3 regions of the Cupriavidus sp. 01L415 genome follow, and region 2 is predicted to be linked to each of the others. Evidence: predicted binding sites of a transcription regulator. Region 2 holds the regulator's gene; each other region holds the start of a gene.
What was found. The regulator LexA, encoded in region 2, represses DNA repair genes until DNA is damaged. The targets are predictions, from matches to a motif close to ACTGTATNNNNATACAGT.
Positions count from the first base shown of each region.

Region 1 (3,276 bases), on a different contig from region 2:
CAACGTCGAATTCGCGCAATGGTCGGGCCTGTTCGTGCCCGCAGGCACCCCAGACCCGATCATCAAACGCTTGCGCGATGCCGCGCGTATCGCTGCGGCCGACCCCAAGGTCAACTCGGTCATCCAGAACGCCGGGTCGCCGGTCCTCTACATGGATTCGCCCCAGTTCCAGGCGTACTGGGACAAGGATGCCGGCAAGATCGCCACCGCCGTGCGCAAGATCGGAAAGGTGGAATAGGCGATTGGCTGGGCACTGATACAGGCCACACGACAAGAACAAAAGGAGACAACCCATGTGGAAAGCAGGATCAGTGCGCGGCCTGGCCGCGCTTGCGCTCGCCGCGTTTTCGCTCGGGCTGAGCGCGGCGGCCAGGGCCGAAGATGCGTCGGCGTATCCATCGCGCCCGGTAACCATCGTCGTGCCTTTTGGACCGGGCGGATCTGCCGACGTGTACGCCCGCGTGCTGGCCGAAAAGCTGAGCCGCGAAAGCGGCAAGCCTTTCATCGTCGAAAACCGCCCCGGTGCCGGAGCGGTCATCGGAACCCTGTTCGTGGCCAAGGCACCGGCCGACGGCTACACGCTGCTGATGATGTCGAACACGCAGACCGTGAACGAATCGCTACTGCGCCAGAAGCCCTATGCGCTGATGCGCGACTTTGTGGCAGTGGCACCGGTGAACGAAGCGCCCCTGGTATTGGTGGTGCGTGAGGGTCTCGCGCCGAAAACGCTGCCTGATCTGATCAAGTATGCCAAGGCCGCGCCGGGCAAGCTCAACTACGCCTCCTCCGGCACTGGCACGCCCTACCACATGGCCGGTGAGCTCTTCAAGAACATGGCGGGCATCGACATCGTGCACATCCCGTACAAGAGCAGCGGCGGTGCGCGCACCGACGTGCTTGGCGGCCAGGTCGACATGATGCTCGATGCGGTCAGTACCATGACGGACCTGATCGCCACCGGCAAGGTGCGCGCGCTGGCCACCACCGGCAAGACGCGTTCGAGCGTGATGCCCGACGTGCCGACCATGGCCGAACTGGGGTTGCCCGACTACACCGCCACGCTGTGGCTCGGCATCCTCGCGCCCAAGGGCACGCCGCAGCCGATCGTCGATCAGCTCAACCAGCGGATCACAAAGGCCGTGCAAGACCCGACCGTGCGCGCACAGTGGGCCAGGAGCGGCATCGAAGGCATGACGATGTCGCCCGCGGCCTTTACGCAATACCTGAATCAGGACATCGCGAAGTGGCGCAAGATCGTTGAGTCGGCTCGCATCACGGTGGACTGATGACGTGCGGCGTCGTCTCGCTCGACGCGGGCGAGGCCTCCTGATTATTCTTTTGAAATCGATGGAACAACAATGAACCTGACCATCTTCAGCGGCGGCGCAGCCCAGGCCGTGGTGACCGGGCTGCAGCAGAACTTTGAGCATGCCAACGGCTGCACCCTCGCCCCGACCTTCGGCGCCGTCGGCACAATGCGCGACAAGCTGCTGGCCGGCGAGCCCTGCGACCTGTTAGTGCTGTCGGCGGCGCTGATCGAACAGCTTGCCGCACAAGGCCACGTCGTACCTGGCAGCGCACGCGCGCTAGGGCCCGTGGCCACCGGCGTCGCGGTGCGCGAGGGCATGCCCGCCGCGGCGGTTGGCACCAGCGAGGCGCTGAAGGCCACACTCGCGGCGGCGCGCGGCCTCTACGTGCCGGACATGACCAAGTCGAGCGCGGGCATCCACATCGCGGGCATGCTGAAGGCACTGGGGCTGGCCGAAGCGCTGGCCGGGCGCATCCACGAATTTCCGAACGGAGCCACTGCCATGCGCGAGCTCGCGCGCAGCGAGGGCGAAGGCATGCTGGGCTGCACGCAGGTGACCGAAATCCTCTACACGCCGGGCGTGCGTCTGGTGGGCGAACTACCCGCGGCACACGCGTTGAGCACGGTGTACACCGCAGCCGTTTGCAGCCGGGGACGGTCACCCGCGCTGGCGGCGAAGTTTGTCGAGGTGCTGGCCGGTGAGGAGTCGGTCGCGCTGCGCAAGCGTAGTGGTTTTGGTTTTTGAACCTCGGCGCTGTCACTAGCACCACGCGCGCCTTGAAATATCCGATTCACTGTATATATTTACAGTAACTGTATAAATGAACAGTATCGGAGTGGGCGTAATGGAGCATCTGATCCGTGTGCAGAACGAATATGACCGCCTGGTCCTGGGATGGCTGCGGGGACGCATTTCCGATGCGGCACTGCTCTCAGCCGCCCGCCGGGCCGCCAGTGACGGGAAAAAGCCTTATCTTTCAACGATTTGCCGCATGCTGAACATTCGCCCGCCGTCGCGCCGCGCATTTGCGGACGAGGCGCGGCATTTGCATCGCGCCGTTGGCGAGCAATACCTGGAAAAGATCCGCCAGATCCTCAGCCAGCCTGCCGCCGGACGTGAAAAAGCCGGGCACGAGGCCCGGCCGCAGGGTTCACTGTTCTAGGACGATACGGACAACTACGCGGGCAAGTCGGTGACGCGCATCGCCGGCGTGATCTGGAGCGGATCGGTCATGAGCTCCAGCACGGCTGGCTGGCCGGCGTTGCGGGCGCGCTCGAATGCGGCCGCGAAATCTTCCGTCTTTTCCACGCGCTCCGCCCAGGCGCCACATGCGCGAGCCATCGCCACGAAATCCGGATTGGCGATCGTCGTCCCGCTCTGCCGGCCCGGATAGCGCCGCTCCTGGTGCATCCGGATCGTGCCGTACATGCGATTGTTCACCACGATGACCACCAGGTTCGCGCCATGCGCGGCGGCCGTGGCGATTTCCTGCGGATACATCAGGAAGCAGCCGTCGCCGGCCAGGCAGACCACGGTCGTCTCCGGCGACCGGAGCTTGGCGGCGATGGCCGCCGGCAGTCCGTAGCCCATCGCCCCGCACGTTGGCGCCAACTCGGTCCGCGCCCGCTTGTAGGCATAGAAGCGGTGCAGCCAGACCGTGTAGTTGCCGGCGCCGTTGGTCAGGATCGCGTCTTCCGGCAAGACCGCGTTCAGGTGCGCCATGGCGGCGGTCATGTCCACACCGGTCAGCTCTGGATGGGGCTTCGGCGGGGAGACGAAGGCTTCGTGCTCGGCGCGGGCCCCTGCGGTCCAGTCATGCCAGGCCGGGGCCGATGGCGGCTGCAGGGCGGCCAGCATCGCGGCACCGGCCTCGATGCCCGCATGGATCGGCAGGGCTGCCTGATACACGCGACCCAGTTCGGCGCTGTCCGCATGGATGTGGACGAGTTTCTGCTTCGGTTGCGGG
Region 1 covers NZ_JBFTSP010000001.1:387,601-390,876, forward strand. The annotation lists gene AC1DOX_RS01790 (tripartite tricarboxylate transporter substrate binding protein) at 1-238, shown strand, start outside; gene AC1DOX_RS01795 (tripartite tricarboxylate transporter substrate binding protein) at 294-1,286, shown strand; gene AC1DOX_RS01800 (substrate-binding domain-containing protein) at 1,359-2,054, shown strand; gene AC1DOX_RS01805 (CppA family protein) at 2,155-2,472, shown strand; gene AC1DOX_RS01810 (thiamine pyrophosphate-binding protein) at 2,487-3,276, opposite strand, start outside.
Region 1: AC1DOX_RS01805 (CppA family protein) is a predicted target of LexA. The motif match lies at 2,122-2,139, and genes of this name have one in related genera.

Region 2 (3,276 bases):
TGGATCGCAGAAGTTGCGAACTATTTCAGGCGATCTGCGGTGTCAAAAATTAAAACCCTGCAGACGAAAAAAAGCAGGCGACACTTGTATCCAAGGTCGCCTGACGGGAATGTCGAGGGGGGTCAATGTCCCTCTTGGAAGAGTATCTAACATCACGGCTCAGGCGTTGAACCCTGCATTGGTGGGGACTACCTGCCATCGCCATGAAATTGCCGCTTGTTGGCGTTTCACGGGTAGTCATTCTTTCGGGCTGTTCCACGCTGACTTGGAGGCGGCCTGCGGCGACTGTCATGCGGCGTCAACGTCATGCTACGATCGCCGCCATGCCGCTACAGTCGGCATGTGGGCGTGAACCCAGTTCGTGTATGGGTTCCAGTGGGGAATAAAAAGCAATTGGGCTGGCCGGTCAGCAGTAGCGCAGTTTCAGGGAAGAACATGGCCGTCGCAAAGGGGAACGGAAGCAAGCCCTGGAGGTGTAGGAAATGGAAGCGGAAGAACAGTTCGGCGAGGTCTTTGAAGACTTCCGTCTGATCTGGGTGGCTGAACGGCTGCAGGATGGCAAGTGGACAGCGCGATATTGCTGGCATCCTGGCACGTCCATCGAAGCGGGCAAGGCGTTGCAGCGCGAAGTTCTGAACGGAAAATCCAAGCGCTTGCTCGGGCTGTTTCCCACAGAAGCAGCGACTGTCGCTGCGATCAAGGAGGCGGTGCTGCTGGAAGCGAAGTGGCAGGGCAAGCGATGATGCAGGAAACTTCAGATTTTTTTGTGCGGGATACTAGCCATCCCCCCAAAAGCCTTGTAGAATCTTGTTTTTCGTTGATCGGCCCCGCCGGTTGGCAAAAATCTCTACGGTGGCTGTAGCTCAGTTGGTAGAGTKCKGGATTGTGATTCCTGTCGTCGTGGGTTCGAGTCCCATCAGCCACCCCAAAAAATTCCTGAAACAGCGCATCTTCGGATGCGCTGTTTTGCTTTCTGCTCCATGTTCCGCGCATCGGCCAAATAGCGCCGCATGCCTTGCGCTCGCATGCATCACGGCGATCCTGATCTCGAACGTGGTCAACGCATTGGCTCCCGATTCAAAGTTGCGCGGCCATGCATCTGGGCGAAAAAAAACCGGCACTCGCGGGGCAACAAGTCCGGTCCTGCGCTGCGGCACGTGTGCGCCAGTGATTCGATAGCGCGCAAATGAGCTTGAGCAGCCTCCCTCCAGATCTGAAGAGTACCTATTTACACCTTATGAGCGCACAACTGCGCTTCTTGCAAGGGCGTGAAGAGTGCACGACTGCAGCGTTTTTGAAGTGCCGTCGAGAGGCGGTAGGCGCTGGCTCAGACGGCTAGCTTCGCGGGGGAATCGGCTAGCTCGAGCATTCGGCAGATGGCTGCCATGCTGCCGACCATCGTACGACGCTGTGCGCCCTGGTAGACGCGAACGCCCTTGGTTTGCCGGAACGGCACCGGTTTGACCGGGCGCCGGGAAGCAATGTGGTTGACTGGCAGCATGGCAACACCTCGTGATTTGCGACAGCAGGGGTCCGCGCCCGTCGTTCGAAAAGAACGGGGCGGCGTTGGCAAAGCAAAGCGGGTGACTAGGACAGGCGGACGCCTGCCGGAGTCTGGGAAGTCAGAAGCCTGAAGAGCGGATCAGCCCCACGGCAATGCCTTCCAGGGAAAATTCCTCGCGGCCGGCCTGCACCACGATGTTGGCAAAATCAGGGTTCTCGGCGATCAATTCGATGGTGTCGCCCCGTTTTTTCAAGCGTTTGACGGTGACGTCGTCACCAAGCCGCGCCACGACGATTTTGCCATTCGGTGCTTCGCTGGCTTTCTTCACCGCCAACAGGTCGCCATCCAGGATGCCTGCGTCGCGCATGCTCAGGCCGCGCACGCGCAGCAAGTAATCGGGGCGCTCGTCAAACACGGACGCGTCCACGTGGTATTGGCGATCGATATGCTCTGCAGCCAGTATCGGGCTGCCGGCAGCAACACGGCCCACCAGCGGTAGCGTCAATTGCAGTACGCCGGCCATCGGCAGCGAAAACTGGTCCGATAATTCTGAATCGCTACGGGCTACCTTGAGACGGATGCCGCGCGACGCGCCAGGTGTGAGTTCGATCACGCCCTTGCGTGCCAGCGCACGCAGATGCTCCTCCGCCGAATTAGGCGAGGAGAAGCCGAATTCGGCGGCGATCTCGGCGCGCGTGGGGGGAAAGCCGGTGCTTCGGATCGCGTTGCGAATCAGGTCGAAGATCTGCTGCTGCCGGGGTGTCAGGGTCGCCATGGGTCGCCGGTCTCTCGTGCCGAAGCACTGTATGTTTAAACAGTATGCTGTGATTTTATACAGTATCGAGTGAAGTGCAAGCACAATTTGAGAGGCGGGGACTCGACATCGCGGTTTCGCCACGTCTTTGCCGCGGGTTTGTCATGGGTCAGCGCAGGCGGCGCGGCAGTTACAATCGGCGCGCATCGACTGATCCGATCCGACGTCCCTCTATATATGTCCGCATCCCCGCCCCGCATTGTTGTGCTCGCTACCGGCGGCACCATCGCCGGTTCTTCCGGCAACCCAGCCAGCAGTGCGCAGTATCAGGCTGCTACCGTTCCCGTCTCCGCGCTGGTCCAGGCCGTGCCCGCGCTGGCAGATGTCGCGCGCATCGAAGCCGAGCAAGTGGCGCAGGTGGATAGCAAGGACATGTCGTTCGGCCTGTGGGCGACGCTTGCCCGGCGCGTGACGCACTGGTCGGCGCAGCCGGATGTGGCTGGCATCGTCATCACGCACGGTACCGATACGCTGGAGGAAACGGCCATGTTCCTGCATTTGACGCAGACATGTCCCGTGCCAGTGGTAATGACCGCTGCCATGCGCCCGTCGACTTCGCTATCCGCCGATGGCCCTTTGAATTTGCTCGATGCGGTGCGCGTGGCCGCCAGCCCCAGTGCGCGCGGAAAAGGCGTGCTGGTCGTGCTCAATCAGGAGATCCATGCGGCGCGCGATGTCACCAAGGCCCATACTTCGGCCGTGAACGCCTTTGTGTCGCCTGTCGCGGGACCACTGGGGTTCGTGCAGGATGACTTCGTCCGGTTCGTTCGTGTACCGCAGTTCCTGGGTGCGTCGCCGTTGGCGGTGCCAACGCGCTGGCCGCTCGTTGAGATTATTGCCAGTTATGCGCAGCCGGGCAGGGTGGCTATCGATGCGATGGTGGGGGCGGGCGTCAAGGGTTTGGTGGTGGCTGCAGCGGGGAACGGGTCCGTCCATGAAACCCTGTCGGTGGCGCTAG
Region 2 covers NZ_JBFTSP010000002.1:204,360-207,635, forward strand. The annotation lists gene AC1DOX_RS06210 (hypothetical protein) at 483-743, shown strand; tRNA gene AC1DOX_RS06215 (tRNA-His) at 853-928, shown strand; gene lexA (transcriptional repressor LexA) at 1,623-2,279, opposite strand; gene AC1DOX_RS06225 (asparaginase) at 2,496-3,276, shown strand, end outside.

Region 3 (3,276 bases), on a different contig from region 2:
GGAGAAGCCTCGCGCGACCATGAAGCGGATCTGCTTCGCCCGCGCCTCCGGCGATTCGGGGGCGGTGCCGAAGCGCTTGCGCCAGACTTCGCGCGCGCGCTCGAACTCGGATTCGCGCAAGCGGTCCTGCAGCGCATGCAGTTGATCGTTGGCCAGTTGATGCGTCTTGGCCTCCTGCATCACACGCGCCGCGCCATAGCGGCTGGCGCGCCGGTGGACAAGGCTGTCGACAAAACGCGCGTTGGACAGCCAGTTTTCCCGTTCCAGCGCATCCAGCAACGTCTCGACTTCCTCGGCCGACTCGGCATGTGGCGCCAGCTTGCGCGCCAGTTCCGCGCGGCTGTGCTCGCGCCGGGAGAGGTAGCCAACGGCGCGGGCCTTCAGGGAAAGAGGAGGACGTGAGCCAGCCATCGGGAGTCGTCAGGAAGTCGTCAAAAAGAAAAAAAGCCGCCGCACTGTCATGCGACGGCCTTTGGTCACCGGGGAAGCGTGTCTCAGCCTTCGATCTCAGCCGGGGCGGCACTTGCGGTGTTGTTCAGCAGGGCCACGCCCAGCGCCGCGCGGACCTTGTTTTCGATCTCGTCGGCGATATCCGGGTTCTCGCGCAGGTACTCGCGGGCGTTGTCCTTGCCCTGGCCGATCTTCTCGCCGTTGTAGCTGTACCACGCGCCGGCCTTCTCGACGATCTTGGCGTCCACGCCGAGGTCGATGATCTCGCCCTGGCGAGAGATGCCCTGGCCGTACAGGATGTCGAAGAACGCCTCGCGGAACGGGGGCGATACCTTGTTCTTCACCACCTTGACCTTGGTCTCGTTGCCGACCACCTCGTCGCCCTTCTTGATCGAGCCGATGCGGCGGATGTCCAGTCGGACCGAAGCGTAGAACTTCAGCGCGTTACCGCCGGTGGTGGTTTCGGGTGAACCAAACATCACGCCGATCTTCATGCGGATCTGGTTGATGAAGATCACCAGGCAGTTGGTGCGCTTGATCGTGCCGGTCAGCTTGCGCAGCGCCTGGCTCATCAGGCGGGCCTGCAGGCCGGGCAGCGAATCGCCCATTTCGCCTTCGATTTCAGCCTTCGGCACCAGCGCGGCCACGGAGTCGATCACGATCATGTCGATCGAACCCGAGCGCACCAGCGCGTCGGTGATCTCCAGCGCCTGCTCGCCCGTGTCCGGCTGCGAAATCAGCAGGTCGTTGACGTTCACGCCCAGCTTGCCGGCGTAGTTGACGTCCAGCGCATGCTCGGCGTCGATGAAGGCGCAGGTGCCGCCCAGCTTCTGCATCTCGGCCACCACCTGCAGTGTCAGCGTGGTCTTGCCAGACGATTCCGGACCGTAGATCTCGACCACGCGGCCGCGCGGCAGGCCGCCGACGCCCAATGCGATATCCAGGCCCAGCGAGCCGGTGGAGACCACCTGGATGTCCTGCTCGATGTCCCCATCGCCCAGGCGCATGATCGAACCCTTGCCGAACTGCTTCTCGATCTGGGAGAGCGCGGCGGCAAGCGCCTTCTGCTTCTCAGCGCTCACGCCGGCGCCGGCCTTCTTGTCGTCCATGGTCGTCCTTGAGTCAATGGTGTATAAATAGGCCGCATATGCGGCGCGTGCCTGATTTTTAAGCATTTTCCGAGATCAGGCGAGATCGGACGAGCTTTGATACGGGATCCCGGAGGGACTCCGGCGATCTCTGGTACGCGACCCGGCGCCTGCGCAAACTGCCTTCTGCGGCAGCGCCTGCGGAATGTCGGGTACTGTATAAAAAAACAGTATGCTTGGCAAGCCCCACCGGCACCGCGGCCGGCGGGCGGCGATGCCGGCCACGGGTGGAGACAACCATGCGGATTCTGATCGCCGAAGACGACGATGTGCTGGCAGACGGCCTCACGCGTTCCCTGCGCCATTCCGGCTATGCCGTCGACCACGTCGCCAATGGCGTGGAGGCCGATTCGGCCCTGTCGACCCAGAATTTCGATCTGCTGATCCTGGATCTGGGTCTGCCGCGCATGCCCGGACTGGAAGTGCTCAAGCGGCTGCGCGCCCGGGGCGCCATGCTCCCGGTGATGATACTGACCGCAGCCGACGGCGTGGATGAACGCGTCAAGGGCCTGGATCTTGGCGCCGACGACTATATGGCCAAGCCCTTTGCCCTGTCGGAACTCGAGGCGCGCGTGCGCGCGCTCGTCCGGCGCGGCGCGGGCGGCGGCGCCACGCTGATGCGCCACGGTCCGCTGGCGTTCGACCAGGTCGGCCGCATCGCCTACCTGAACGAGCAGTTACTGGACCTGTCGGCACGCGAGATCGGCCTGCTGGAGATCCTGCTCACGCGCTGCGGGCGGCTGGTGTCCAAGGAACAGTTGGTGGACCACCTGTGCGAATGGGGCGAGGAAGTCAGCAACAACGCGATCGAGGTCTATGTGCACCGCCTGCGCAAGAAGATCGAGATCGGCGGCATCCGTATTGCCACCGTGCGCGGACTGGGCTACTGCCTCGAGAAATTCCAGCCGGCGGTGGCGACGCATGGATAAGCCGGGGGCGGCATGAGCCTGCTGCGATTGCCCTGGCGGCGCCACGCCGCCGGTGCTGCCCGTCCAGTCGAACCGCCACGGCCCACGCTGGCCGATGCGGCGGCGGAAGATGCGGCGCTGGCCGACGCGCTTCCCCACCTGGAAGAGTCGGCCGCGCATCCGGCGCCACGCTCGCTGTTCGGCGAGATCCTGGACTGGATGCTCGCGCCGCTGCTGCTGCTCTGGCCGATGAGCATCGCAGTCACCTACCTGGTCGCCAAATCCATTGCCAACGGCCCCTTCGACCGTTCGCTGGAAGCCAGCGCCATCGTGCTGTCGCAACAGGTACGCGAGGTCAACGGCCGCGTGACGCTGCAACTGCCGCTGTCCGCGCGCGAGATCCTGCGTGCCGACGAAACCGACAATATCTACTACCAGGTCGTCGGCAAGCACGGCGAATATGTGGCGGGCGATCACGACCTGCCGCTGCCGTCCGAGGAAGATCAGGGCCACGCCGGCCTGGTGTCCCTGCGCGACGAGCGCGTCGCCGGCAACGACGTGCGCGTGGCCTACACCTACGTGGACCTGAAGAATGTGGGCGGCACGCAGCCAGTGCTGGTGCAGGTGGCCGAAACGCTCGACAAGCGCGCGCGGCTGGCCAACGAAATCATCAAAGGCGTGATCCTGCCGCAGTTCGTGATCCTGCCGCTGGCCGTGGTGCTGGTGTGGTTCGGACTCACGCGGGGGCTGGCACCGCTTACCGCGATCCA
Region 3 covers NZ_JBFTSP010000008.1:127,726-131,001, reverse strand. The annotation lists gene recX (recombination regulator RecX) at 1-411, opposite strand, end outside; gene recA (recombinase RecA) at 495-1,559, opposite strand; gene AC1DOX_RS15490 (response regulator) at 1,838-2,527, shown strand; gene AC1DOX_RS15485 (sensor histidine kinase) at 2,540-3,276, shown strand, end outside.
Region 3: recA (recombinase RecA) is a predicted target of LexA. The motif match lies at 1,753-1,770, and genes of this name have one in related genera.